Regions from separate parts of the Streptomyces sp. NPDC040405 genome, predicted to be linked through region 2. Evidence: riboswitches for the same ligand, from Rfam matches in the RefSeq annotation. Region 2 holds a riboswitch; the other holds the start of a gene.
What was found. A riboswitch is a leader RNA that binds a small molecule or an ion and turns the genes downstream of it on or off. The one in region 2 is predicted to bind glycine.
Positions count from the first base shown of each region.

Region 1: linked by a shared signal. The riboswitch ahead of gcvP (aminomethyl-transferring glycine dehydrogenase) and the one ahead of gcvT (glycine cleavage system aminomethyltransferase GcvT) in region 2 are both predicted to bind glycine.

Region 1 is NZ_JBVIVI010000009.1:432,688-437,904, forward strand. Features, by position in the region: gene ACZ59A_RS33315 (DUF5999 family protein) at 1-148, shown strand, start outside; gene gcvP (aminomethyl-transferring glycine dehydrogenase) at 241-3,147, opposite strand; glycine riboswitch at 3,210-3,337, opposite strand; glycine riboswitch at 3,338-3,435, opposite strand; gene ACZ59A_RS33325 (PRC-barrel domain-containing protein) at 3,563-3,880, shown strand; gene ACZ59A_RS33330 (DNA polymerase IV) at 3,964-5,217, opposite strand, start outside.
Region 2 is NZ_JBVIVI010000002.1:1,282,252-1,287,468, forward strand. Features, by position in the region: gene glyA (serine hydroxymethyltransferase) at 1-984, opposite strand, end outside; gene gcvH (glycine cleavage system protein GcvH) at 1,010-1,390, opposite strand; gene gcvT (glycine cleavage system aminomethyltransferase GcvT) at 1,541-2,668, opposite strand; glycine riboswitch at 2,871-2,980, opposite strand; gene ACZ59A_RS13035 (AAA family ATPase) at 3,143-3,823, shown strand; gene ACZ59A_RS13040 (enhanced serine sensitivity protein SseB) at 4,047-4,844, shown strand; gene ACZ59A_RS13045 (enhanced serine sensitivity protein SseB C-terminal domain-containing protein) at 5,000-5,217, shown strand, end outside.

The DNA.
Region 1 (5,217 bases), on a different contig from region 2:
TCTCGTGGCGCACCATCCGGAGCAGGGCTGGAGCCTGCTGTGCAATGGTGTCCTGCATTTCGAGGACACCGGTGAGCTGCTGCCGGACGGGCGCATCATCGCCCCGTGCCGACCGCTCGCCACCGAGCACGTCGTGACCGCCGCCTAGGCCGACCACCTAGAGGCGTTGGCATCACCAGGGCCCGGCCCGGCGAATTCATCCGCCGAACCGGGCCCGTCGTTGTGTTCACACGCGCGCGCTCAGCCCTCGTACGACTCCATCGGCGGGCACGAGCAGACCAGGTTGCGGTCCCCGAACGCGCCGTCGACCCGCCGCACCGGCGGCCAGTACTTGTCGGCGGCCGAGACTCCGGCCGGGAAGACCGCCTCGTCCCTGCTGTACGGGTGGTCCCACGCCCCGCTCAGCGTCGCGGCCGTGTGCGGCGCGTTCCGCAGCGGGTTGTCTTCCTTGGTCCACTCCTCCGAGCCGACCTTGTCGATCTCCGCGCGGATCGCGATCATCGCCTCGCAGAACCGGTCCAGCTCCGCCAGGTCCTCGCTCTCCGTGGGCTCGATCATCAGCGTCCCGGCGACCGGGAACGACATCGTCGGCGCATGGAATCCGTAGTCGATCAGGCGCTTGGCCACATCGTCGACCGTGACTCCGGTCGCCTTGGTGAGCGGCCGCAGATCCACCACGCACTCGTGCGCCACCAGCCCGCCGGGCCCGGTGTAGAGCACCTGGTAATGCGGCTCCAGCCGCTTGGCGATGTAGTTCGCGCCGAGCACCGCGGCCTGGGTCGCGCGGCGCAGCCCCTCGGCGCCCATCAGCCGGATGTACGACCAGGAGATCGGCAGGATGCCCGCCGATCCCCACGGCGCGGCCGACACCGGGCCGACGCCGGTGGCCGGGCCCGCGGCGGGCTGCAGCGGGTGGTTGGGCAGGTACGGCGCGAGGTGCGCGCGCACCGCGACCGGGCCGACGCCCGGACCGCCGCCGCCGTGCGGGATGCAGAACGTCTTGTGCAGGTTCAGGTGGGAGACATCGCCGCCGAACCGGCCGGGCTCGGCCAGCCCGACCAGCGCGTTGAGGTTGGCGCCGTCCACGTACACCTGGCCGCCCGCGTCGTGCACGGCCGCGCAGATCTCGGTGATGTGCTCCTCGAACACGCCGTGGGTGGACGGGTAGGTGACCATGAGGACGGCCAGCTGGTCGCCGTACTGCTCGATCTTGGCGCGCAGGTCGGCGGCATCCACCTCACCATCCTCGCCGGTCTTGACGACGACGACCTTCATGCCCGCCATGACGGCGCTGGCCGCGTTGGTGCCGTGCGCCGAGGACGGGATCAGGCACACCGTCCGCTGGGGCTCGCCGTTGGCCCGGTGGTACGCCCGCACGGCCAGCAGCCCGGACAGCTCGCCCTGCGACCCGGCGTTCGGCTGGAGGGAGACCTTGTCGTAGCCGGTGACATCGGCCAGCCGCTCCTCCAGCTCGCGGATCAGCGTCAGATAGCCCTGCGCCTGCTCGACCGGCGCGAAGGGGTGCAGCGCGCCGAACTCCGGCCAGGTGACCGGCTCCATCTCGGTGGTCGCGTTGAGCTTCATGGTGCAGGAGCCGAGCGGGATCATGCCCCGGTCCAGGGCGTAGTCGCGGTCGGCCAGCCGCCGCAGGTAGCGCAGCATCGCGGTCTCGGAGCGGTACTGGTGGAAGACCGGATGGGTCAGGTACGCGTCCGAGCGCAGCAGCTCCGCGGGCAGGGCGTCGGCCGACGCGGCGTCCAGCTCGTCGATGCCGGGAGCGCTGCCGCCGTCCCCGCCGTCGACACCGAAGGCGGACCATACGGCGGCCAGCTGGGCGCGCCCGGTGGTCTCGTCGCACGCGATGCCCACGTGGTCCGCGTCGGTCAGCCGGAGGTTGACCCCGGCCTCCCGCGCGGCGGCCACGACATCGGCGGCCTTGCCGGGGACGCGCGCGGTGAGGGTGTCGAAGAAGCCGCCGTGCACCACCTCGACGCCGCCCGCCCGCAGCCCCTCGGCGAGGACGGTGGCGTAGCGGTGGGTGCGGCGGGCGATGCCCGCGAGCCCGTCCGGGCCGTGGTAGACCGCGTACATTCCGGCCATCACCGCGAGCAGGACCTGCGCGGTGCAGATGTTGCTGGTGGCCTTCTCGCGGCGGATGTGCTGCTCGCGGGTCTGCAGCGCCAGCCGGTACGCCTTGTCGCCGTCGGCGTCCACCGAGACCCCGACGAGGCGGCCGGGCAGGCTGCGGGCGTGGGCGGCGCGCACGGCCATGAACCCGGCGTGCGGACCGCCGAAGCCCATGGGCACACCGAACCGCTGGGTGCTGCCGACCGCGATGTCCGCGCCCAGCTCACCGGGCGAGGTGAGCAGGGTGAGCGCGAGCAGGTCGGCGGCGACGGTGACGATGGCGCCCAGCTCATGGGCCCGCTCGATGACCGGGCGCGGATCGCGCACCGCGCCGGAGGCGCCCGGGTACTGGAGCAGCACGCCGAAGACACCGCGCTCGGCGATCTCGTCCGGGATGCCGTCGGTCAGATCGGCGACCACGACCTCGACGCCGGTCGGCTCGGCGCGGGTCTCGATGACCGCGATGGTCTGCGGCAGACAGTCGGCGTCGACCAGGAAGACGCCCTCCTTGACCTTGCCGACGCGGCGCGACAGCGCCATGGCCTCGGCGGCGGCCGTGGCCTCGTCCAGCAGCGAGGAACCGGCGGTGTCCAGGCCGGTCAGATCGGCGACGACGGTCTGGAAGTTGAGCAGCGCCTCCAGCCGCCCCTGGGAGATCTCGGGCTGGTACGGGGTGTAGGCGGTGTACCAGGCGGGGTTCTCCAGGACGTTGCGCAGGATCACCGGCGGGGTGAAGGTGCCGTAGTAGCCGAGGCCGATCATGGACGGCAGCACCTGGTTGCGGTCGGCGAGGGCGCGCAGCTCGGCGAGCACCTCCGCCTCGCTGCGGGCCGGGGGCAACCGCAGCGCCTCCGCGCTCCTTATGACCTCGGGTACGGCGGCGGCGGTCAGCTCGTCGAGGGAACCGAAGCCGACCTGGGCGAGCATCTTGGCCTGCGCTCCGGCGTCGGGGCCGATATGCCGCTGCTCGAATGGAGTACCGCGCTCCAGATCGGCGAGCGAGATGCGATGGGTGGTCATCTGCGGGGGCCTCCTGGTCTGCTACGACCGGCGAGGGGCACCGCGGTGCGGGTGCCCGGATGGCCTCCCCCTCTGTCATCTCAACCTGAGAGCTTCACCGGTCCATAGGTGCCTGACCGGCTTTCACCGTCGGTGAGGAGGGGTTCCGGAGCGTGTGCTCCCCGTGGCCCGCCCTGCTTTCCAGAGTGACCTCGCCCGCACGGTACGTGTGCCTGAGAGATTCCGGGGAGGATTTGCTCCTTCGGCGCCCCCGACACCATTGTCGAAGGACTCTCCCGCACGGGGTCTGCAGCCACAGCCAGCGTACCAGCGCGTCTGTCGCTGGGGGATTGGCAGAACGATGCTCGAGTGGCCGCATACGGGGATGTGGCTTTTGGTAGGTATCACTGGACCACCGCCACCTGTGGGAGAGAGCGTGCAGACGGACATCGACCCGCGGACCCTGATCGGCCGCAAGGCACTCGACCGCGAGGGCGCCAAGATCGGCACGGTGGACGAGGTCTACCTCGACGACGCCACCGGCGAGCCGGAGTGGGCGGCGGTACGCACGGGCCTGTTCAGCCGGGACGTCTTCGTACCGCTCGAACCGAGCGAGGTCGTCGGCGACACGCTGCGGGTCCCGTACGACCGGGCGCTGATCAAAGACGCCCCGGACCTCGGCGTCGGCCGCCACCTCTCCCCGGAGCAGGAGCTGCAGCTGTACCACCACTACGGCCTGGACGTAACCGGCTGACCCCACCCCGCTCCGCCGCCGAGTCTGCAGAAGCCCGGCCCTTACCCGGCGCACCGCCCCGCTCCTGGCCCCCGCCCGGCAGGTTAGCCGACGCTTCGCTGACGCCCCGGCGCGCCGCTCACCCCCTGGCTCCCGCCCGGCGCGCCGCCCGACGCTTCGCTCCCGCCCGGCGCGGCGCCCAGCCCCTCGCTCCCGCCCTGCGCGCCGCACGGCGTATCGGCGTCCTCGGGGGGTCGTACCAGGGGGAGCGGGTCGCCCGGTTTCAGGTCCGGGTCGTCCACGGCGAACGTGCGCACCCGGCCCGGTGCCGACCAGGGCAGCTCGAAGCGCACGGTCACCCGCCCCACGCCGCTGCCCTGTACCCAGCCCGCCCCGTACTCGGCGTGGCGCACGTCGAGCCCCGGCAGCCAGGTCCGCGGCCTCCCGGCGCCCTCAGGGGCCTCTGAGGCGCCCGGGCTCTCCGGCTCGGCAGCCTGGGAGCCCGAGGCCCCGTCCGGCTCCTCCAGGGCCTCGTGGGCGGCCTGGGCGGCCTCCGCCGCCTGCGCCGCCTGCGCGGCCTGGGCGAACAGATCCTCCTGCGTGTAGTCCGCGAGACCCGACACGCCCACCCCCAGCAGCCGCACGCCCGCCGTCGTTTCCACCCCGTCGATCAGCCGCGCCGCGGCCTCCTTGACCACGCCGGGGTCGTCGGTGGGCCCGCGCAGGGTCTCCGAACGGGTCAGCGTCGAGAAGTCGTACCGCCGCACCTTGATCACGACCGTGCGCCCCGAGCGGCCCGCCTCCCGCAGCCGCCGCACACAGCGGTCCGCCAGCCGCGCCACCTCCAGCTGCACGCGGGTGCGGTCGGTGAGGTCGACGTCGAAGGTGTCCTCCACCGATATGGACTTGGCGTCCCGCTCGGCGACCACCGGCCGCTCGTCCCGCCCGCTGGCCATCAGGTACAGCGACGTCCCATGTGCCCGGCCCAGGAGCCGGACCAGCTCGGCCTCGCCCGCCTCACGGGTCTCGGCGACGGTGTGGATGCCGACGCGGCGCAACGCCTCCGCGGTGGCCGGGCCGACGCCCGGCAGGGTACGCACCGGCATCGGATCCAGCAGCTCCCGCTCCGTGCCGGGCTCGATGACCGCCATACCGTCCGGCTTGGCCTGCTCGGACGCGATCTTGGCGAGCATTTTGGAACCGGCCAGGCCCACCGAGCCGGTCAGCCCGGTCACGGCGCGGATCTCGGCCCGCAGCCGCTCCCCCACGGCCCGTGCCGCCGCCACCCGGGCCTCCGTGCCACCCGCCTCCAGGTCCACGAACGCCTCGTCCAGGCTCAGCGGCTCCACCAGCGGCGA
Region 2 (5,217 bases):
GTTGCGCAGGTCGACCAGGACCAGGTGGACGTCGGTGCCGCCGGAGAGGACGGAGACGCCCGCCTCGGTGACGTCGGCCTGGGTGAGCCGCTCGGCGAGGATCTTGGCGCCCTCGACCGTGCGCTCCTGGCGCTCCTTGAATTCGGAGCCGGCCGCGACCTTGAAGGAGACCGCCTTGGCCGCGATGACGTGCTCCAGCGGGCCGCCCTGCTGGCCGGGGAAGACCGCGGAGTTGATCTTCTTGGCCAGCTCGGCGGTGGACAGGATCACGCCGCCGCGCGGGCCGCCCAGGGTCTTGTGGGTGGTGGTGGTCACGACGTGGGCGTGCGGTACGGGCGAGGGGTGGAGCCCGGCCGCGACGAGGCCCGCGAAGTGGGCCATGTCGACCATCAGGTATGCGCCGACCTCGTCCGCGACCCGGCGGAAGGCGGCGAAGTCCAGCTGGCGCGGGTACGCCGACCAGCCCGCGATGACCAGCTTGGGGCGGTGCTCCTTGGCCAGGCGCTCGACCTCGTCCATGTCGACCAGACCGGTCTCGGCGTCCACGTGGTAGGGGACCACGTTGTAGAGCTTGCCGGAGAAGTTGAGCTTCATGCCGTGGGTGAGGTGGCCGCCGTGGGCCAGGTTCAGCCCCAGGATGGTGTCACCGGGCTGGAGCAGCGCGAACATCGCGGCGGCGTTGGCCTGGGCGCCGGAGTGCGGCTGGACGTTGGCCGCCTCGGCGCCGAAGAGCGCCTTGATCCGGTCGATGGCGATCTGCTCGACCACGTCGACGTGCTCACAGCCGCCGTAGTAGCGGCGGCCCGGGTAGCCCTCGGCGTACTTGTTGGTCAGGACCGAGCCCTGGGCCTCCATGACCGCGGCCGGAGCGAAATTCTCCGAGGCGATCATTTCGAGGGTGGACTGCTGGCGGTGGAGTTCGGCGTCGACAGCAGCGGCGACGTCAGGGTCGAGCTCGTGCAGGGAGCTGTTCAGAAGCGACATCGGGGTCCCGATCGGAATAGGAGGGTCAGTTGTGGGAGAAGGCGGCGTATTCCTCGGCGGAGAGCAGGTCGCCCGGCTCGTCCGTCACCTTCACCTTGAACAGCCAGCCGCCCTCGAAGGGGGCGGAATTCACCAGCGCCGGGTCGTTCACCACGTCCTCGTTGATCTCGGTGACCTCGCCGGAGACCGGCGCGTACAGGTCGCTGACCGACTTCGTGGACTCCAGCTCACCGCAGGTTTCACCGGCGGCGACGGTGGTGCCGACATCCGGGAGCTGGACGTACACGACATCGCCGAGCGCGTTGGCCGCGTATTCGGTGATGCCGATCGTCGACACGCCGTCCTGGTCGGCGGCCGACAGCCACTCGTGCTCCTTGCTGTAGCGCAGCTGCTGGGGGTTGCTCATGGTCCGATTCTCCTGGATAGAGGGGAGTGCTTGGGAAACGGGTCTTCAGTGGTGAGACACACGGGTCGCGGGAGGTTTAGGCGCTCGCGTCGCCAGAAGGCGGGAGAAGGCGACAAAGGCGGCAGGGGCGGCCCGGGAAAACGGGGGGTTTCAGCGCTCGCGGCGATAGAAGGGGAGCGCGACGACCTCGTACGGCTCCCGGGTACCGCGGATGTCCACCGATACTCCCGGGCTGCCGGGCGCGGCGTGCTCCGCGTCGACGTACGCCATCGCGATCGGCTTCCCCAGCGTCGGGGAGGGGGCGCCCGAGGTGACCCGGCCGATCTCCGCGCCGTCCGGGCCGACCACGGCGTATCCGGCGCGCGGCACCCGGCGGCCCTCGGCGACCAGACCGGTCAGGGTGCGCGGCGGCCGGGCCTCGGCCTCGCGCGCCGCGGCCTCCAGGGCCCCGCGCCCCACGAAGTCACCGGTCTTGCCGAACTTCACCACCCGGCCGAGCCCCGCGTCGAACGGGGTCGTGTCGGTGCTCAGCTCATGCCCGTACAGCGGCATCCCCGCCTCAAGGCGCAGCGTGTCCCGGCAGGACAGCCCGCACGGCACCAGGCCCACCGGGTCGCCCGCCTCGGTCAGCGCCTGCCAGACCCGCTCGGCGTCGTCCGGCGCGACGAACAGCTCGAAGCCGTCCTCGCCGGTGTAGCCGGTGCGGGCGATCAGGGCGGACACGCCCGCGACGGTGCCCGGCAGCCCCGCGTAGTACTTCAGCCCGTCCAGGTCGGCGTCGGTCAGGCCCTTCAGGATCCCGGCGGACTGCGGCCCCTGGACGGCGATCAGCGCGTACGCGTCGCGGTCGTCCCGTACGGCCGCGTCGAAGCCGGTGGCGCGCTCGGTCAGCGCGTCCAGCACCACCTGGGCGTTCGAGGCGTTGGCCACGACCAGGAACTCCTGCTCGGCGAGCCGGTAGACGATCAGGTCGTCGAGGATGCCGCCCTCGCTGTCGCAGATCATGGTGTAGCGGGCGCGGCCCACGGCGAGCGCGGAGAGATGGCCGACCAGGGCGTGGTCGAGAGCGTCGGCGGCCTGCGGCCCGGTGAGAGCGATCTCACCCATGTGGGAGAGGTCGAAGAGCCCCGCGCGGGTGCGCACGGCGGTGTGCTCGTCGCGCTCGCTCCCGTAACGCAGCGGCATGTCCCAGCCCGCGAAGTCGGTCATGGTGGCGCCGAGCGCGCGGTGGACCGCGTCCAGCGCGGTATGGCGGGGCACGGGCGGGGCGTCGGTCATGGTTCAGCTCCCAGGGTCACAGGTCATGATCATGTCGATGACGGGACGGACGGGCCGTATGGGACGACAAGGACGGCACAGCGTCCTCCCCATCTGTCATCGGAACCTGAGAGGTTCGCCGTGACCAATCCCGCTGGGCGGGGCTGGCCGGCTTGCACCTTGGGTGGAGCCACATACGGCGTGGCCCGCTTTTCAGATCTGCCTCATCCGTGCGGTATCGGGGCCTGAGAGATTCAAGGGAGGGCTTGCTCCTTCGGCGCCCCGGGAAAATCGGCGAATGCCGGTGACCGAGGACTCTCCCGCGCGGATTCAAGCGGCCGGTATGCAGTTGGCGCGGCCATCATCGCACGTCCGCTCCGGAAGGGAACCCCCCTCTGTGAGCGGGGTCGCGCCGGGGCCTCCTTGATGGGCATTACCTTTTCTTGACACTCTCGGGGTACGGAGCCGCTTGACCGACCTTGGAGGACGATCACGGTGCACGGGCAGGGAACATACGCGACAACCCGAGGAACCCTGCCCGCGCGGCAGGAGGGGACGCGCTCAGGCGGCACGGTCAGACCGGACCGCCGCGCGGCCGTGCACGACCTGCGCGGCGGTGTGGGGGCGGAGCTGCGCTACCCGGCGCGTGACCTGATCATCGCCTCGGGGCTGCCCGGCAGCGGCAAGTCGACGCTGATCAACCGGCTGGTCCCCGGGGCCGACCCGAGCGGCGAGGCCGTGGTGCGGGTGGACTCGCAGCACACCCGGGAGTCCTGGGACAGACGCATGCCCCGCTGGCTGCCGTACGCGGTCTACCGGCCGCTGGTCCGCTGCGCCCACTACGCGGGGCTGCGCCGGGCGCTCGCCTCCGGCGCGAGCGTCGTCGTCCACGACTGCGGCTCGCAGCCCTGGGTGCGCCGCTGGCTGGCCCGGGACGCCCGGCGCACCGGCCGCGGGCTGCATCTGGTGCTGCTCGACGTGGACCCCGCGGTCGCCCTGGAGGGCCAGGCCGCCCGCGGCCGGGGAGTCTCCGGCTTCGCCTTCGGGCGGCACCGGCGGGCGATGGACCGCCTCGTCGCGCGCGTGGAGGGCGGGGAGCCGCCCGAGGGGTGCGCCTCCGCCGTGCTGCTCGACCGGGCGACCGCGAGCGTGCTGCGGGGCATCTCCTTCGAGTGACGGATTCGAGCGACGGATTCGAGTGACGGCGAGCGACGGACGAGTCGGGCACTCGAACCAGTAGGAAATGAGCCATCCGAGAGTCACCGAACGTGACGGCGCCTCCGGGGGCGCGCCTTCGGCGTGGGGAAGTGCTGTGGAGATGCCCGGGCGACCCCTGGCGTTCCGGCGTGCAGCCGTTAGGGTGCTCGTGCAGGTCGGACGAGATGGCGGTTGGACGAAGATGAGTATCCCGGAGCACCAGGGCATAACCCCCGCTCACGGAGGGTTTCCGGACGGCGCTTATCCCGCGTTCCCCGGTAACGAACTGGAAGAGGTGCTCGCCGCCTCGATCGGGGTCCCGGGCGCAGGAGCGCGGATCGTCGAGGTGCTCGCCCGAAGTTATGTCTGGATCCCGCTGCCGAACGGCGGGGGCCCCGACAGTCGCAGCCTCGACCTGCCCACCGTGGAGATCGAGGGCCAGGCGTACGTGCCCGTCTTCAGCTCCGAGCAGCAGTTCCTGCAGATCGTCGGCGGCCATATGTCGTTCACCGTCGCCCCGGCCGTCGAGTTCGCCCGCGGGCTGCCGCCGCAGCTCGGCGTCGCGGTGAACCCGGACGGGCCGGTCGGCGTCCCGCTGCCGCCGTCCGCGGTCGAGGAGCTGTGCAAGGCCGGGCGCAGCGAGCTGGACGGCCCCGCGCGCGGGGGCCGGGTGCGGCTGTTCGAGCCGGACTGGCAGGAGGAGCCGGTCGACTTCCTGGCATCCGCCGGGATCGAGTTCGGGAAGGAGCCCGGGGTACGCACCGCGCGGCGCGCGCTGGCCAGCGTCGAGGGCGATCAGCCTGCGCTCTTCGTCGGTGTCCAGCTGGACGCGCCGGGCCCGGAGGGACAGGCCCTCGCGGTGGAGGCGCTCGGCCGGGCGCTCGGAACGGTGCCGGTCCCGTGGACCGTTCAGCTCGTCGCGCTGGATATCGCGCAGGGTGATCCCGTGGCCACGTGGATGCTGGAGCGCGTACGGCCGTTCTACGACCGTGACCTGTGACGCACTCGGGGGACGGCCACGGGGGCCCGTAAGCTGGTTGGATGACCAGGCGGGGCGGCGCGCGTCCCGGTGAGGTGCGGGCAAGGCCGAGAGAGGGGCGGACCCAGGTGAGCGCGGGCGCGGATTGGGGGGCGGCTGCCGGTCAGGTCGAGCGGATGCTGCAGCAGGTCGCTCCCGGCCGGTACGACGCGTACGAGGCGCTGCTGCACGCCCTCGCCGAGGGCCAGGTCTGGATGCTGCTGTGGAACGGTGCGCCCGGCGCTCCCGACGCCCAGTACGGCAACATGGACGTGGACGGCCATGGTTACGCACCGTGTGTGACCTCCGCCCAGGAGCTGGCCGCAAGTGGCTGGAATCGCGCGCATGAAGTGGT